3 regions of the Rhodococcus sp. NPDC127593 genome follow, and region 3 is predicted to be linked to each of the others. Evidence: riboswitches for the same ligand, from Rfam matches in the RefSeq annotation. Region 3 holds a riboswitch; each other region holds the start of a gene.

Region 1 (4,316 bases), on a different contig from region 3:
CGTGTCGCGGTCAGTCCGTGAGCTCACCGATGTCCCCGACTGCGCCCTGCAGGTGGGTGCGGCCGTCGGACAGCTTGTACGTGACACCCGCGATGGCGCACGCGCCGCTCTCCACCTTCTCCGCGATGATGCGCGACCGCTGCATGAGCAGCGCCCCGGTCTCCACCACGTGGCGACCCTCGAGTTCGTCGACGGTAGTGAGGCCTTCTCGGCGTCCCATGAGGATCGACGGCGCTACCCGTTCCACGATGCTGCGGATGAACCCGGGCGGCACGTTGCCCTCGTCGAGGGCGTCGAGCGTCGCCTTGACGGCACCGCAGCTGTCGTGACCGAGCACGACGATGAGCGGCACGTTCAAGACGCCGACGGCGTACTCGATGGACCCGAGCACGGCGTCGTCGATCACGTGACCCGCGGTGCGGACGACGAACATGTCGCCCAGACCCTGATCGAAGATGATCTCGGCGGCGACGCGGGAGTCTCCGCATCCGAACAGGACGGCCGTGGGGTGCTGGCCGCCGACGAGCTTCGCGCGATCGGCGATGCCCTGGCTGGGATGGAGCGAGGTGCCGCTCACGAATCGGTCGTTACCCTGACGCAGGGCCTTCCACGCGGACACGGGGTTGGAATTAGGCATGGGAACATTGTGCACCGGGCGCGTCGCACCGTCGCAACGGGAATGTGACGACGGCGGAAATTCCGTTTCCCCCGTGAACGAAGGGACTTGTGAGGACGAAGTGGCCGTTGACTCCTCCGCGCTGATCAGCTGGTACGACGTACAGGCCCGGGATCTGCCGTGGCGCCGCGGCGGCGTCACGGCCTGGCACATCCTGATGAGCGAGATCATGCTGCAGCAGACGCCCGTCGTCCGGGTGGCCCCGATCTGGGAGGAATGGGTGCAGCGCTGGCCCGTCCCGTCCCGCATGGCCGCGTCGAGTCAGGCCGACGTTCTGCGCGCCTGGGGCAAGCTCGGCTACCCGCGTCGGGCGCTGAGACTCCACGAGTGCGCCGGGGTGCTGGCCGCCGAGCACGGCGACGTGGTTCCCAGTGACGTCGACACCCTCCTCGGTCTGCCCGGCATCGGTGCCTACACCGCGCGGGCCGTCGCCTGCTTCGCCTACGGACAGCGCGTACCCGTCGTCGACACGAATGTCCGGCGAGTGGTCGCCAGGGCCGTGCACGGAAGCGCCGAGCCGGGAAATCCGTCGACCACGCGTGACCTCGCCGACGTGTCCGCGCTGCTCCCCCGAACCCGCGCGCGGGCCGCCACGTTCTCCGCGGCCCTGATGGAACTCGGGGCCACCGTGTGCACCGCACGCTCCCCCGAATGCGCCCGCTGCCCGCTTCCGAAATGCGCCTGGGTGGATGCCGGACGTCCCGCGCACACGGGTGAGCGCCGGAAGGTCCAGAAGTTCGCCGGCACGGACCGTCAGGTGCGCGGCAAGCTCATGGCCGTACTCCGTGAGAGCTCCGCCCCCGTCGAACGCGTCCGGCTCGACCAGGTGTGGCTCGGCGATCCCGGGCAGCGCGACCGCGCCCTCCACTCCCTGCTGATCGACGGACTCGTCGAGCAGACCGACGACGGCCTCTTCGCCCTCGCGGGCGAGGGGAACTGACTGCCAAACGCTCAGCCGAGCCCGTCGAGGAATGCCTCGACCACTTTCCGGTACTGCTCCGGCTGGTCGTCGTGGACGAGGTGCCCGGCCTGCTCGATGCGGACGTACTCGGCGCCCGGGTGCCGCTCCGCCATGGTCCGCATCTGACCTTCGGGAGTGATCGTGAACTCTCCCTCGATCAGCAGGGCCGGAACGCTGATCGACGCCCACTGGTCCCAGAAGTGCCTGCCGCCCCACTCCTCGGAGATGTCGCGGAACGTGTCGACGTCCCCGTGCAGGTACCAGCCGTCGGCGCACTTCTCGAACGAATCCAGGAAGTACTGTCCGGCAACCGGACCGAAGAACTCGAAGAGGTCTTCCCGCGTCGCGAACGGCTGCGGCCAGTTCGAGATCATCGCCGCCCAGTCCGCGGCGGTACGGCCCCGGAAGTCGGGGGCCATGTCTTCGAGCACGAGCGCCGACACCTTCTCCGGGTGTTCGGCCGCCAGGCACCACGCGTGCAGGGCGCCCATCGAATGACCGATCACCACCCACGGCCCGGCGAAGGGCGCGAGCGCGACGACCAGGTCTTCCACGAATGCTTCCGTCGTCAACCGCGACGGTGCGGGCCTGCCGTGACCTGCGGCGTCGAAGGTGAAGACGTGGCCGTGTTCGCGCAACCACGGCACGTGCCGCCCCCACGTCCGCGCGCTGCCCATCAGCCCGTGCAGGAGCAGAATCGGCTGTCCCGTCCCGCCCTCGTCGTGCAACGCACTCTCACCCGCCACCCCTCCGACGCTAGCGGAGTAACCTCGCCCGCATGGCAGTGGTGAAGATCAACGCAATCGAAATTCCCGAGGGCGCGGGCCCCGAACTCGAGAAGCGCTTCGCGGCGCGGGCGCACGCCGTGGAGAACTCCCCCGGCTTCCTCGGCTTCCAGCTTCTGCGCCCAGTCAAGGGCGAGAGCCGCTACTTCGTCGTCACCCAGTGGGAGAGCGAAGAGGCATTCGCGGCGTGGCGCGACGGTCCGGCCAGGGAAGCACACGCCGGTGAGCAGAAGAAGCCGGTGGCGTCCGGAGCTTCCCTGCTCGAGTTCGAGGTCGTGCTCGACGTCGCGGCGGCGAGCAAGAGCTGAGAGTCGGGGCCGAGCGGGAGGATTGACACGGCGGCCCGCCGGGTGCAAAAGTTCGCAGGACAAAGCGATGGTTCGGCAGGAATCCGGTGCAATCCCGGAGCGGTCGCGCCACTGTAAATCGGAGTAGTCCTTCACGGGAGCCACCTCGACAGCCAGATACTGCGGCCATCGCCTGGACCTAGGGGACGCGAAATCCCAGGAGGAACTATGGCACTCGCCTACGCACCCGGCTCGTCGGTCGACACGACCCGCCTCGCCGTCATCTCTTTCGCGATCGTTCTGTTCGCGATGCTCGCTCTCTATCTCGTTGGTTTCGACCAGGGCGCGATTTCGCGCAGTGGCATGTACATGCATGAATTGATGCACGACGGCCGCCACCTCCTGGGTCTGCCATGCCACTGACCGATTCCTTCGCGAAACTCCTCATCCGTGGTCTGCTGGCCGGCCTGATCGCAGGCATCCTGGCCGGTGGCGTCGCCTTCGTCCTCGGTGAGTCACACATCGATGCGGCCATCGCGATCGAAGAGTCGCACAGCGCTTCCGAAGCCGAAGTCCACTCGCACGACGCCACCCAGGCAGAAGAGCCGGCCGGGCACTCGCACGACGAGGAAGAAGCACTGGTCAGCCGTGACGGACAGCGCTTCGGACTGTTCCTCGCCACGTCCCTCGCGGGCCTGGCTCTGGGAGCGATCTTCGCCGTCGTCGCGAACTACGCGCGTCGGGTGACGACGCTGTCGGGGCCGTTGCTCGGGCTGACACTGGCCACGTTGGGCTGGTTGGCAATCGAGGCGGTGCCGTTCTTCAAGTACCCCGCCAACCCGCCCGCTGTCGGAGACCCCGAAACGATCACCCAGCGCACCTGGCTGTGGCTCGCCGCAGTCGTGCTGGGCCTGCTCGCGGTGGTGGCCTCCGTCTTCGCGGCGAAGGCCGTCGCAGCGCAGGAGTTCCTGTCGGTGCGGATCGCGGCGCCGGTTCTCGCCTTCCTCGCGGTGGTGACCATCGGATACCTCGTTCTGCCCACCGTCAACGAAGTGGGCGACGACTTCCCCGCAGTGCTGCTGTGGCAGTTCCGCCTGTCGTCCCTCGCGACGCAGGCCACGTTGTGGCTGGTTCTCGGACTGGCCTTCGCGTTCCTCACGGAGCGTGCCACCCGGGCCACGACGCCCGCGACGGCAAACGCCGCCTGACCCGCCTCTCGGGGTCAGCGGGATCTGTCCCATCGGGCCGGGTCCGCCTCCAGGGCGGCCCGGTCCCAGCCACCCCGCTCGGCGGCCGCGTCGTACGTGCTGTGCAGGAACTTCAGCAGTGCGGCATCGGGATCGTCTGCGGTGCGGACGGTCTCGTACGGCAGCAGGAACTGCCCGTTCTCCTTGCTGTAGAAAGCTCCTTCAGGCCCGACCGGGTAGTCGGCGAAGCCGTCCGGTTCCGGATAGGCGTACGCGTAGAACGCGCCTTCGACACCACCACCGGGCCAGAAACCGCAGCTGCTCAGCTCGTGCGAGTAGCCCTCGACCATCACCCAGTCTCCGCAGTTCGGTGCTCCGCCAGGGTGAGTCGGTGCGGTTCGCCCGGAGAACCGTGTACAG
Region 2 (4,316 bases), on a different contig from region 3:
GGTATCGTGACTTCCGTGACCACCCCGGACGGCCCCGTCGTGACCAGACGATGGGGCCGTTTCGGATTCGTTTTCGCCGCCGCGTGGACGATCTTCCTGTTCCAGCCGTTGCTCGACGGCTGGAACGACCGCGATCACGTCCGCGGCTGGATCGGGATGATCGCCACGCTCGCCTTCGCGGTGACGTACCTCGCGATGTTCCGGTGGTCGCATACCCGGCGCGCGCACAACGAGTTTCGGCCACCGCTGAACCAGGCGGTGCCGCTCGTGGTGGCGTTGTTCGGGCTCGCAGCCGTCATGGTGGTCGCTGTCGGGTCGTCGGGTCTGTCCGCCGCCGTCTTCCTCGCGGTCTCCGCGGTCATGCTGTTCCCCGCGTGGCTCGGCGGGATCACCGCCCTGACCGTCGCGGTTCTCGTGGAAGTGATCTCCGCGGTGATGGACTGGGGGTCGGGCACCGGACTCTCGCTGGGGGTCTGCGCGGCCGCGTTCGCGATGTTCGGGGTGACCAAGCTGATCAACCGCAACATCGAACTCCTCCGGGAACGGGAGAAGAGCGAACGACTCGCGGTGCAGGAGGAACGCACCCGGATGGCCCGCGACCTCCACGACATCCTCGGGCACTCCCTCACCGTCATCACCGTCAAGGCCGAACTCGTGGGCCGGCTCCTCGACATCGACGTCGACCGGGCCCGCACGGAAGTGGCAGACCTGGAACGTCTTTCCCGCGACGCGCTCGCGGATGTCCGGCAGGCCGTGCAGGGAATCCGGGGACTGTCGCTTCCGGTGGAGATCGCCCGGGCCGGGGAAGCGCTGCGGTCGGCCGGAATCGAGGCCGAGCTGCCCAACAGCACCGAGTCGGTGCCCACCGGGCTGCGCGAGTTGTTCGCGTGGACGGTCCGCGAAGGTGTCACGAACGTGGTCCGGCACAGCGGTGCGACGCACTGCTCGGTCACGGTGGGTGAACGCGAGGTCACCGTCGTCGACGACGGCTCCGGCTGTAGTGAATCCGCGCACGGGAACGGGCTGGTGGGCCTTCGGGAGCGCGCCGCCGCCGCCGGAGCCCGGGTCGTCATCACCCATCCGCAACCCGGCGGATTCTCGTTGCACGTGCTGACGGAAGAGGTCCCGTGACGATCCGGCTGCTGCTCGCCGACGATCAAGCACTCGTCCGCGGGGCCCTCGCCGCCCTGCTGGACCTGGAGGCGGACCTGACGGTCGTCGCGGAGGTCGGGCGCGGCGACGAGGTCGTCGCGGCGGCGCGCGAGCACTCCCCCGACGTCGCGCTGCTCGACGTCGAAATGCCCGGTCTGGACGGGATCGCCGCGGCCGCGGCACTGCGGGACGAGGTGCCGCAGACCCGCGTCCTGATCGTGACGACGTTCGGTCGTCCCGGCTACCTGCGCAAGGCACTCAAGGCTGGTGCGTCGGGGTTCGTCGTGAAGGACACCCCGGCCCGGCAGCTCGCCGACGCCGTACGTCGCGTCCATGCCGGGCTGCGCGTCGTCGACCCCGCTCTCGCCGCCGACAGCCTCGTCAGCGGGGAATCGCCGCTCACCGACCGCGAGACCGACGTGCTGCGGGCGGCGCGGGACGGTGCGCCGGTCGCGTCGATCGCGGCCGCACTGTTCCTGTCCGCAGGTACCGTGCGCAACCATCTGTCGGCGGCGATCGGCAAGACCGGGGCCAGCACCCGCGCCGAGGCCGTCCGCGCCGCGGAGTCGAACGGCTGGCTTTAGGCGCTTCGCGCCCGTGCGCCTTTTTGGTAGTTGGGGCTACCAAAAAGGCGCACGGGCCGAAGGCCTATGCTGGCCCGTGCAGCTGGTTCGCCCGGCACGGTCGTGAGGAGCCCCGAAGACCGCACCTGGCGTCGAAGCACGTCGGACTCCCCGGAGTTCGCGTGTGAGAGGGAACCCGGTGAGAATCCGGGACTGTCCCGCAGCGGTGAGCAGGAACGACCGCCGTCACCATGCACTGGGCACACAGCCTGGGAAGCGACGGCCACTAGGTCCGGTGTGATTTCACACCGGCTGCCTGCGAGTCCGAAGACCTGCCGACTGTGTCGGGCACGCCGTGCCCGACGGTGACCGCCTCGTGGATTGGGCGTGTAGACCTTCTCGCGCTGCAGCACGTCCCTGGGCTCGAGAGGTGTACCCGTTTGCCGGTGGTAGCCGTACCGCGTACGCAACTGGAGATACCGTGACATTCACTTTCACCGCGACCGTGCTGGGCTCACCTCGCATCGGTCCGAATCGCGAACTGAAGAAGGCCGTCGAGTCGTACTGGGCCGGACGCCTCGACGCCGAAGCGCTCGACGCTCTCGCCCGGGATCTGCGACGCCAGACCTGGACGAGCCTGCGCGATGCCGGGCTCGACTCCGTTCCCGTCAACACGTTCTCGTACTACGACCATGTGCTGGACACCGCGGCGATGCTCGGTGCCCTGCCCGACCGTGTCGCCGGCATCGAGAACGACCTCGACCGCTACTTCGCCGCCGCCCGCGGCAACGACACGGTCGCCCCGCTCGAGATGACCAAGTGGTTCGACACCAACTACCACTATCTGGTGCCGGAGATCTCCCCGTCGACGACGTTCGCCCTCGACCCGGCGAAGGTGCTCCGCGAACTCGAAGAGGCACGTGCCCTGGGCATTCCGGCCCGACCGGTGGTGGTGGGTCCGGTCACGTTCCTGCTGCTGTCGAAGGCCGTCGGCTCGGACGCACCCCTCCTCGACCGCCTCGACGAACTCGTCCCGCTGTATGCGGACCTGCTCGGCCGGCTCGCCGACGCGGGCGCCGAGTGGGTGCAGGTCGACGAACCCGCGCTCGTCGCCGACCGCACACCGGAGGAGATCGCGGCGGCCAAGCGAGCCTACGACCGGTTGTCCGCGGTCGCGTCGCGACCGGCGATCCTCGTCGCGTCCTACTTCGGCAGCCTCGGCGATGCACTCCCCGCGATCGCCTCGACCGGTGTCGAGGGAATCGCGATCGACCTGGTCGCCGGATCCGACACTCTCGCCACGGTTCCCGATCTGACCCGCAAGCACGTCGTTGCCGGCGTCGTCGACGGACGCAACATCTGGCGCACCGACCTGGACGCGGCACTGGCCTCGCTCGGCACCCTGCTGGGCAGCACCGGCTCGCTCGCCGTCTCGACGTCGTGCTCGCTGCTGCACGTCCCGTACACGCTCGACGCGGAAACCGGCCTCGACAAGGCGCTGCGGTCGTGGCTGGCGTTCGGGACCGAGAAGGTCCGCGAGGTCGTCACGCTCGGCACCGCACTGACCAGCGGTCGCGAGTCCGTCGACGACGAATTCGCGCTCGCCCGCGCGGCGGCGTCCACCCGCAACACCGACCCGCGTCTGCACGACGCCACGGTCCGTGCCCGGCTGGACGCGCTCACCGCGTCCGATCCGGGGCGCAGTCCCGCGGCGGAACGACGGGAGGTCCAGTCGGCGCTGTCGCTTCCGGTGCTGCCGACCACGACCATCGGCTCGTACCCGCAGACGACGCAGATCCGCGTCGCGCGCGCGGCGCGGCGCAAGGGTGAGATCGACGAGGCCGAGTACCTGAACCGGATGCGCGCCGAGGTCGCCGATGTGGTTGCGCTGCAAGAGAAGCTGGACCTCGACGTGCTGGTGCACGGCGAACCGGAACGCAACGACATGGTGCAGTACTTCGCCGAACAGTTGGACGGGTTCTTCGCGACGGACAACGGCTGGGTGCAGTCGTACGGCAGCCGCTGCGTCCGCCCGCCGATCCTGTACGGCGACGTGCGCCGCAGCAACCCGATGACCGTCGAATGGATCACGTACGCGCAGTCGCTCACGCAGCGTCCGGTGAAGGGCATGCTCACCGGTCCGGTGACGATCCTGGCGTGGTCGTTCGTGCGCGACGACCAGCCGCCGGCCGCCTCGGCCAACCAGGTGGCGCTGGCCATCCGCGACGAAACGGTGGACCTGCAGGGTGCGGGCATCCGGATCGTCCAGGTGGACGAGCCCGCGCTGCGCGAACTGCTGCCCCTGCGGGCCGCGGATCAGCCGGCGTACCTCGACTGGTCGGTCGGGGCGTTCCGTCTCGCGACGTCCGGGGTCTCCGACTCGACGCAGATCCACACCCACCTCTGCTACTCGGAGTTCGGTGAGGTCATCGAGGCCATCGCGAGGCTCGACGCCGACGTCACCTCCATCGAGGCGGCCCGCTCGCACATGGAGGTCCTCGACGACCTCAACGCCGTCGGCTTCGACCTCGGCGTCGGTCCGGGCGTGTACGACATCCACTCGCCGCGGGTGCCCGGCGTCGAGGAGATCGCGGCGTCGCT
Region 3 (4,316 bases):
CGGGTAGGTGCGTCCGAGTTTCAGGATGGCGGCGGCGTCGGTCTCCCGCAGGCGCCGCGTCAGCTCGCCGCGCGGCAGCGTTCCGGGCAGGACGGTGAGGATTTCCTCGCCCTCGACGAGCGGCATCGCCAGCGCGGCGGAGGCGGCGCTGATCGACGTGACCCCGGGAATCACCTCCGCCTCGAAGCGGTGCGCGAGCCGCTTGTGCATGTGCATGTAGGAGCTGTAGAACAGCGGGTCGCCTGCGGCGAGGAGCGCCACCGAGCGGCCGGCTTCGAGGTGGGCGGCGAGTCGCTGCGACGCCTCCTCGTAGAACTCGTCCATCGCCCCCTGGTATCCGCCGGGGTGGTCGACGGTCTCGGTGGTGACGGGGTAGACGAGATGCTCCTCGATCTGGCCCTCACGCAGGTACGGCGCCGCGACCGCGCGGGAGATGCTCTTGCCGTGCCGGGCGCTGTGAAACGCCACCACATCGGCCTCGGCGATGACCCGCGCGGCCTTGACCGTCACCAGTTCCGGGTCACCCGGTCCGATACCGACGCCCCACAGTTTGCCGGTCACCCGCTCTTCGGAGCTCATTCGACTTCGCTCGCAATCGCATTCAGCGCCGCAGCCGTGATGGCACTGCCACCCCGGCGGCCGCGGACCAGCAGATAGTCGAGTCCGCTCGGGTGCTCGATCAGCGCTTCCTTCGACTCCGCCGCACCGATGAAACCGACCGGACCGCCGACGATCGCGGCAGGCCGGGGTGCGCCGGATTCGATCATGTCCAGGAGGTAGAACAACGCGGTCGGGGCGTTGCCGATCGCGACGACGGCACCCTCGAGTTTGCTGCCCCACAATTCGAGGGCGGCTGCCGAACGGGTGTTCCCGATCTGCTCCGCCAGCACCGGGACCCGGGGGTCGCGCAGCGTGCAGAGCACCTCGTTGTCCGCGGGGAGACGCTTCCGGGTCACGCCGGCGGCGACCATCTGCGCGTCGCACAGGATCGGGGCGCCGCCCGCCAGCGCCGCGCGGGCAGCCTTGACGACACCGGGGGTGAACGCGACGTCGTCGACGAGGTCGACCTGACCGCTCGCGTGGATCATGCGGACCACGGCCTGCGAGACGTCCTCGGGAAAGGCACTGAGATCCGCCTCGGCGCGGATCGTGGCGAAGGACTGGCGGTAGATCTCCGCGCCGTCTCGGATGTACTCGATCATTCGCTCACGATAGAGGCACCGCGGTCACGGCTCCTCAACCCGGTAACCCGTCTCCGTGGCGACGACGTCGGCGACCTCACCCTTGGGCCGCCCGCAGCACCGCTCGCAGCCCGACCAGTGCTGTCGGCCCTCCACCGGGAGTTCGCCGCTCGCGACGGCGTCCCGCGCGTCGGCCCGCACATCGGCGAGCGCTTTCTCGCAGCCGGGTTGCCCGGTGCAGGCGCTGACGTTCAGCCACGGTGAGTTCTCGTCGAAGATCAGGCCCATCGGGGCGAGGACCCGCACGATCTGCTCGGCGGACCACTCGTCGAGATCGCACAGCAACACCGACTTCCAGGGCGTGACGATCACCGGCTTCTCGACCGCGGCGAGGAACTCCGCCAGCCGGGCGTCGAGGGTCCCGAACGCGAGACCGCCGCCGAGGGTCACGGTGCCGTCCGGTTGGTCCAGCCATCCGATCGGTGGCCGATGCTCGTCGAACCCGCTCACCGGGTCGGCGGTCGGTGCGAGCGCCAATGCCGACAGGGTCCGTTCGGCACCGTCGGCGATCTCGGACAGCCGCCAGTGCTGATCGCGCAGTTCCAGGAAGACGCGGGCGGCGTCGAGGAGCACCGTCACCGATTCCGTCGTCGTGACCCGGGCGCCGCTGTCGCGACCGGCGAGAACCAGGGCGACCTCCGTCTCGCTCACCGCATGGACGCCGAAATCGCCGCCGAGCGCCGAGACGTCGCCGCGCCCGTCGTCGAGGGTGAACAGGGTGCGGCCCGGCAGGTCCGCCAACGCGGAGTCCGCGCACAACGTCCGATCGAGTTCGTCGACCAGATCCCGAAGGTCCGCGAGACCACCGATCCGGCCGGTCAGCGGTGAGACGAGGATGTTGCGGACCCGTTCGTGCGTCTCCGACGGCAGGAGGCCCGCGTCGGCGAGGCGGCGGGCGAACTCCTGCGGGTCGCGGACCGCCCGCAGTTGCGCGTTGCCGCGGGAGGTCAGTTCGATCTCGCCGCTCCCGAGGTCGCGGGCCGATTCCGCGAGGGTCTGCAGCTGGGGAGAGGTCAGCACACCTCCGGGGAGGCGCACCCGGGCGAGCGCACCGTCCGCGGCCTGGTGGACCTGCAGCGCGCCGGGGCATGCATCGGGGCGGGAACGGGAGTCGACCATGGTCCCAGGTTACGTCCGGCCCCAGGTAGCATCACCAGCACTTGCGGCAGCAGGAGAGGAAGCCGGTGAAAATCCGGCGCGGTCGCGCCACTGTGAGCTCGCCGAAACCGGTGGGCGAGCCAGACCCTCACCTGCCGTCCTCCGACCTACGGTTCCGCACGGGACCACTGCCACGGGGCGCGACACCCCCAGGAAGGCTCCACACGTGATCCTGCTGCTCTCCACCTCCGACACCGACCTGCTCAGCGCACGCGCCAGCGGGGCGGACTATCGCTGGGCCAACCCGGCCCGGCTGCTGGTCGAGGAGGATCTGCCGGGGCTGCTCCACGGCGCCGACCTGGTCGTGGTGCGCATCCTCGGCGGCCGCCGGGCGTGGGAAGAGGGCCTCGCCGCGGTCCTGGCCAGCGGACTGCCCGTGGTGGTCCTCGGCGGCGAGCATGCCCCGGACGCCGAACTGATGGAGTGCTCGACCGTCACCGCCGGTGTCTCGGCGGAGGCACACAACTATCTCGCCGAGGGCGGCGCCGACAACCTCGCCCAGCTGCATCACTTCCTGTCGGACACCGTGCTGCTGACCGGTCACGGTTTCGAGGCGCCGGTCCACCTGCCGAGCTGGGGTGTCGCGCCGTTCGCTCCCGATGCGAACCCGGAGCGCCCCACAATCGCCGTTCTCTACTACCGCGCCCAGCACCTGGCCGGGAACACCCGCTACATCGAGGCGCTGTGCGACGCCGTCGTGGCGGCTGACGGCACTCCGCTGCCGATCTTCTGTGCGTCGCTGCGCACCGCCGAGCCGGAATTGCTGAACACGCTGCGCCGGGCGGACGCGATGGTGGTCACCGTGCTCGCCGCCGGCGGCACCAAGCCGGCCGGCGTCTCGGCCGGTGGCGACGACGAGGCGTGGGACGTCGCCGCTCTGGCCGCGCTGGACGTGCCGATCCTGCAGGGACTGTGCCTGACCAGCAGCCGTGAGTCGTGGGAGTCCAACGACGACGGATTGTCGCCGCTCGACGTCGCCACCCAGGTCGCGGTCCCCGAGTTCGACGGCCGGCTGATCACGGTGCCGTTCTCGTTCAAGGAGATCGACGCCGACGGTCTCTCCACCTACGTTCCCGACGCCGAGCGCGCCTCCCGGGTGGCGGGCATCGCCGTCCGGCACGCCCGACTCCGGCACATCCCCGCATCCGACCGCCGGATCGCTCTGATGCTGTCGGCGTACCCGACGAAGCACGCCCGCATCGGCAACGCCGTCGGTCTCGACACCCCGGCCAGTGCCATCAGGTTGCTCACCGAGATGCGAGCCGCCGGATACGACCTGGGCCCCGCGGACGGGCCGGACTCAGTGCCCGGTCTCGCAGCCCAGGACGGCGACGCGCTGATCCATGCCCTCATCGCCGCCGGCGGCCAGGACCCGGACTGGCTGACCGCGGAACAGCTCGAGGGCAACCCGATCCGGATCTCCGCCGCCCGCTACCGCGAGTGGTTCTCGGCGCTGCCCGCGGAACTGCGCGAGGGCGTCGAGGAGCACTGGGGACCGGCGCCGGGCGAACTGTACGTCGACCGCTCGCAGGATCCCGCCGGTGAAATCGTCATCGCCGCAATGCAGTTCGGGAATCTCGTGCTGATGGTGCAGCCGCCGCGCGGATTCGGGGAGAAGCCGGTCGCGATCTACCACGACCCGGACCTGCCACCGAGCCACCACTACCTCGCCGCCTACCGGTGGATCGCCGCGGATGCCGCCGCCGGCGGTTTCGGCGCCGACGCCGTTGTCCATCTCGGCAAGCACGGCAACCTCGAATGGCTGCCCGGCAAGACACTCGGCATGTCCGCGTCGTGCGGCACCGACGCCGCGCTCGGCGACCTGCCGCTGATCTACCCGTTCCTGGTCAACGATCCGGGGGAGGGCACGCAGGCCAAGCGCCGCGCCCACGCGACGCTCGTCGATCACCTGATCCC

Evidence for each region. A riboswitch is a leader RNA that binds a small molecule or an ion and turns the genes downstream of it on or off. The one in region 3 is predicted to bind cobalamin.
Region 1: linked by a shared signal. The riboswitch ahead of ACFVJ3_RS19250 (CbtB domain-containing protein) and the one ahead of ACFVJ3_RS17225 (cobaltochelatase subunit CobN) in region 3 are both predicted to bind cobalamin.
Region 2: linked by a shared signal. The riboswitch ahead of metE (5-methyltetrahydropteroyltriglutamate--homocysteine S-methyltransferase) and the one ahead of ACFVJ3_RS17225 (cobaltochelatase subunit CobN) in region 3 are both predicted to bind cobalamin.

Annotation. Positions count from the first base shown of each region.
Region 1 is NZ_JBHXWI010000019.1:88,894-93,209, forward strand. Features, by position in the region: gene ACFVJ3_RS19230 (carbonic anhydrase) at 11-637, opposite strand; gene ACFVJ3_RS19235 (A/G-specific adenine glycosylase) at 738-1,616, shown strand; gene ACFVJ3_RS19240 (alpha/beta fold hydrolase) at 1,628-2,383, opposite strand; gene ACFVJ3_RS19245 (antibiotic biosynthesis monooxygenase family protein) at 2,416-2,730, shown strand; cobalamin riboswitch at 2,782-2,915, shown strand; gene ACFVJ3_RS19250 (CbtB domain-containing protein) at 2,938-3,132, shown strand; gene ACFVJ3_RS19255 (CbtA family protein) at 3,123-3,917, shown strand; gene ACFVJ3_RS19260 (DUF5996 family protein) at 3,932-4,316, opposite strand, start outside.
Region 2 is NZ_JBHXWI010000048.1:64,134-68,449, forward strand. Features, by position in the region: gene ACFVJ3_RS35425 (sensor histidine kinase) at 16-1,131, shown strand; gene ACFVJ3_RS35430 (response regulator) at 1,128-1,736, shown strand; cobalamin riboswitch at 1,862-2,070, shown strand; gene metE (5-methyltetrahydropteroyltriglutamate--homocysteine S-methyltransferase) at 2,197-4,316, shown strand, end outside.
Region 3 is NZ_JBHXWI010000016.1:142,412-146,727, reverse strand. Features, by position in the region: gene ACFVJ3_RS17240 (precorrin-2 C(20)-methyltransferase) at 1-579, opposite strand, end outside; gene ACFVJ3_RS17235 (precorrin-8X methylmutase) at 576-1,202, opposite strand; gene cobG (precorrin-3B synthase) at 1,227-2,360, opposite strand; cobalamin riboswitch at 2,367-2,510, shown strand; gene ACFVJ3_RS17225 (cobaltochelatase subunit CobN) at 2,566-4,316, shown strand, end outside.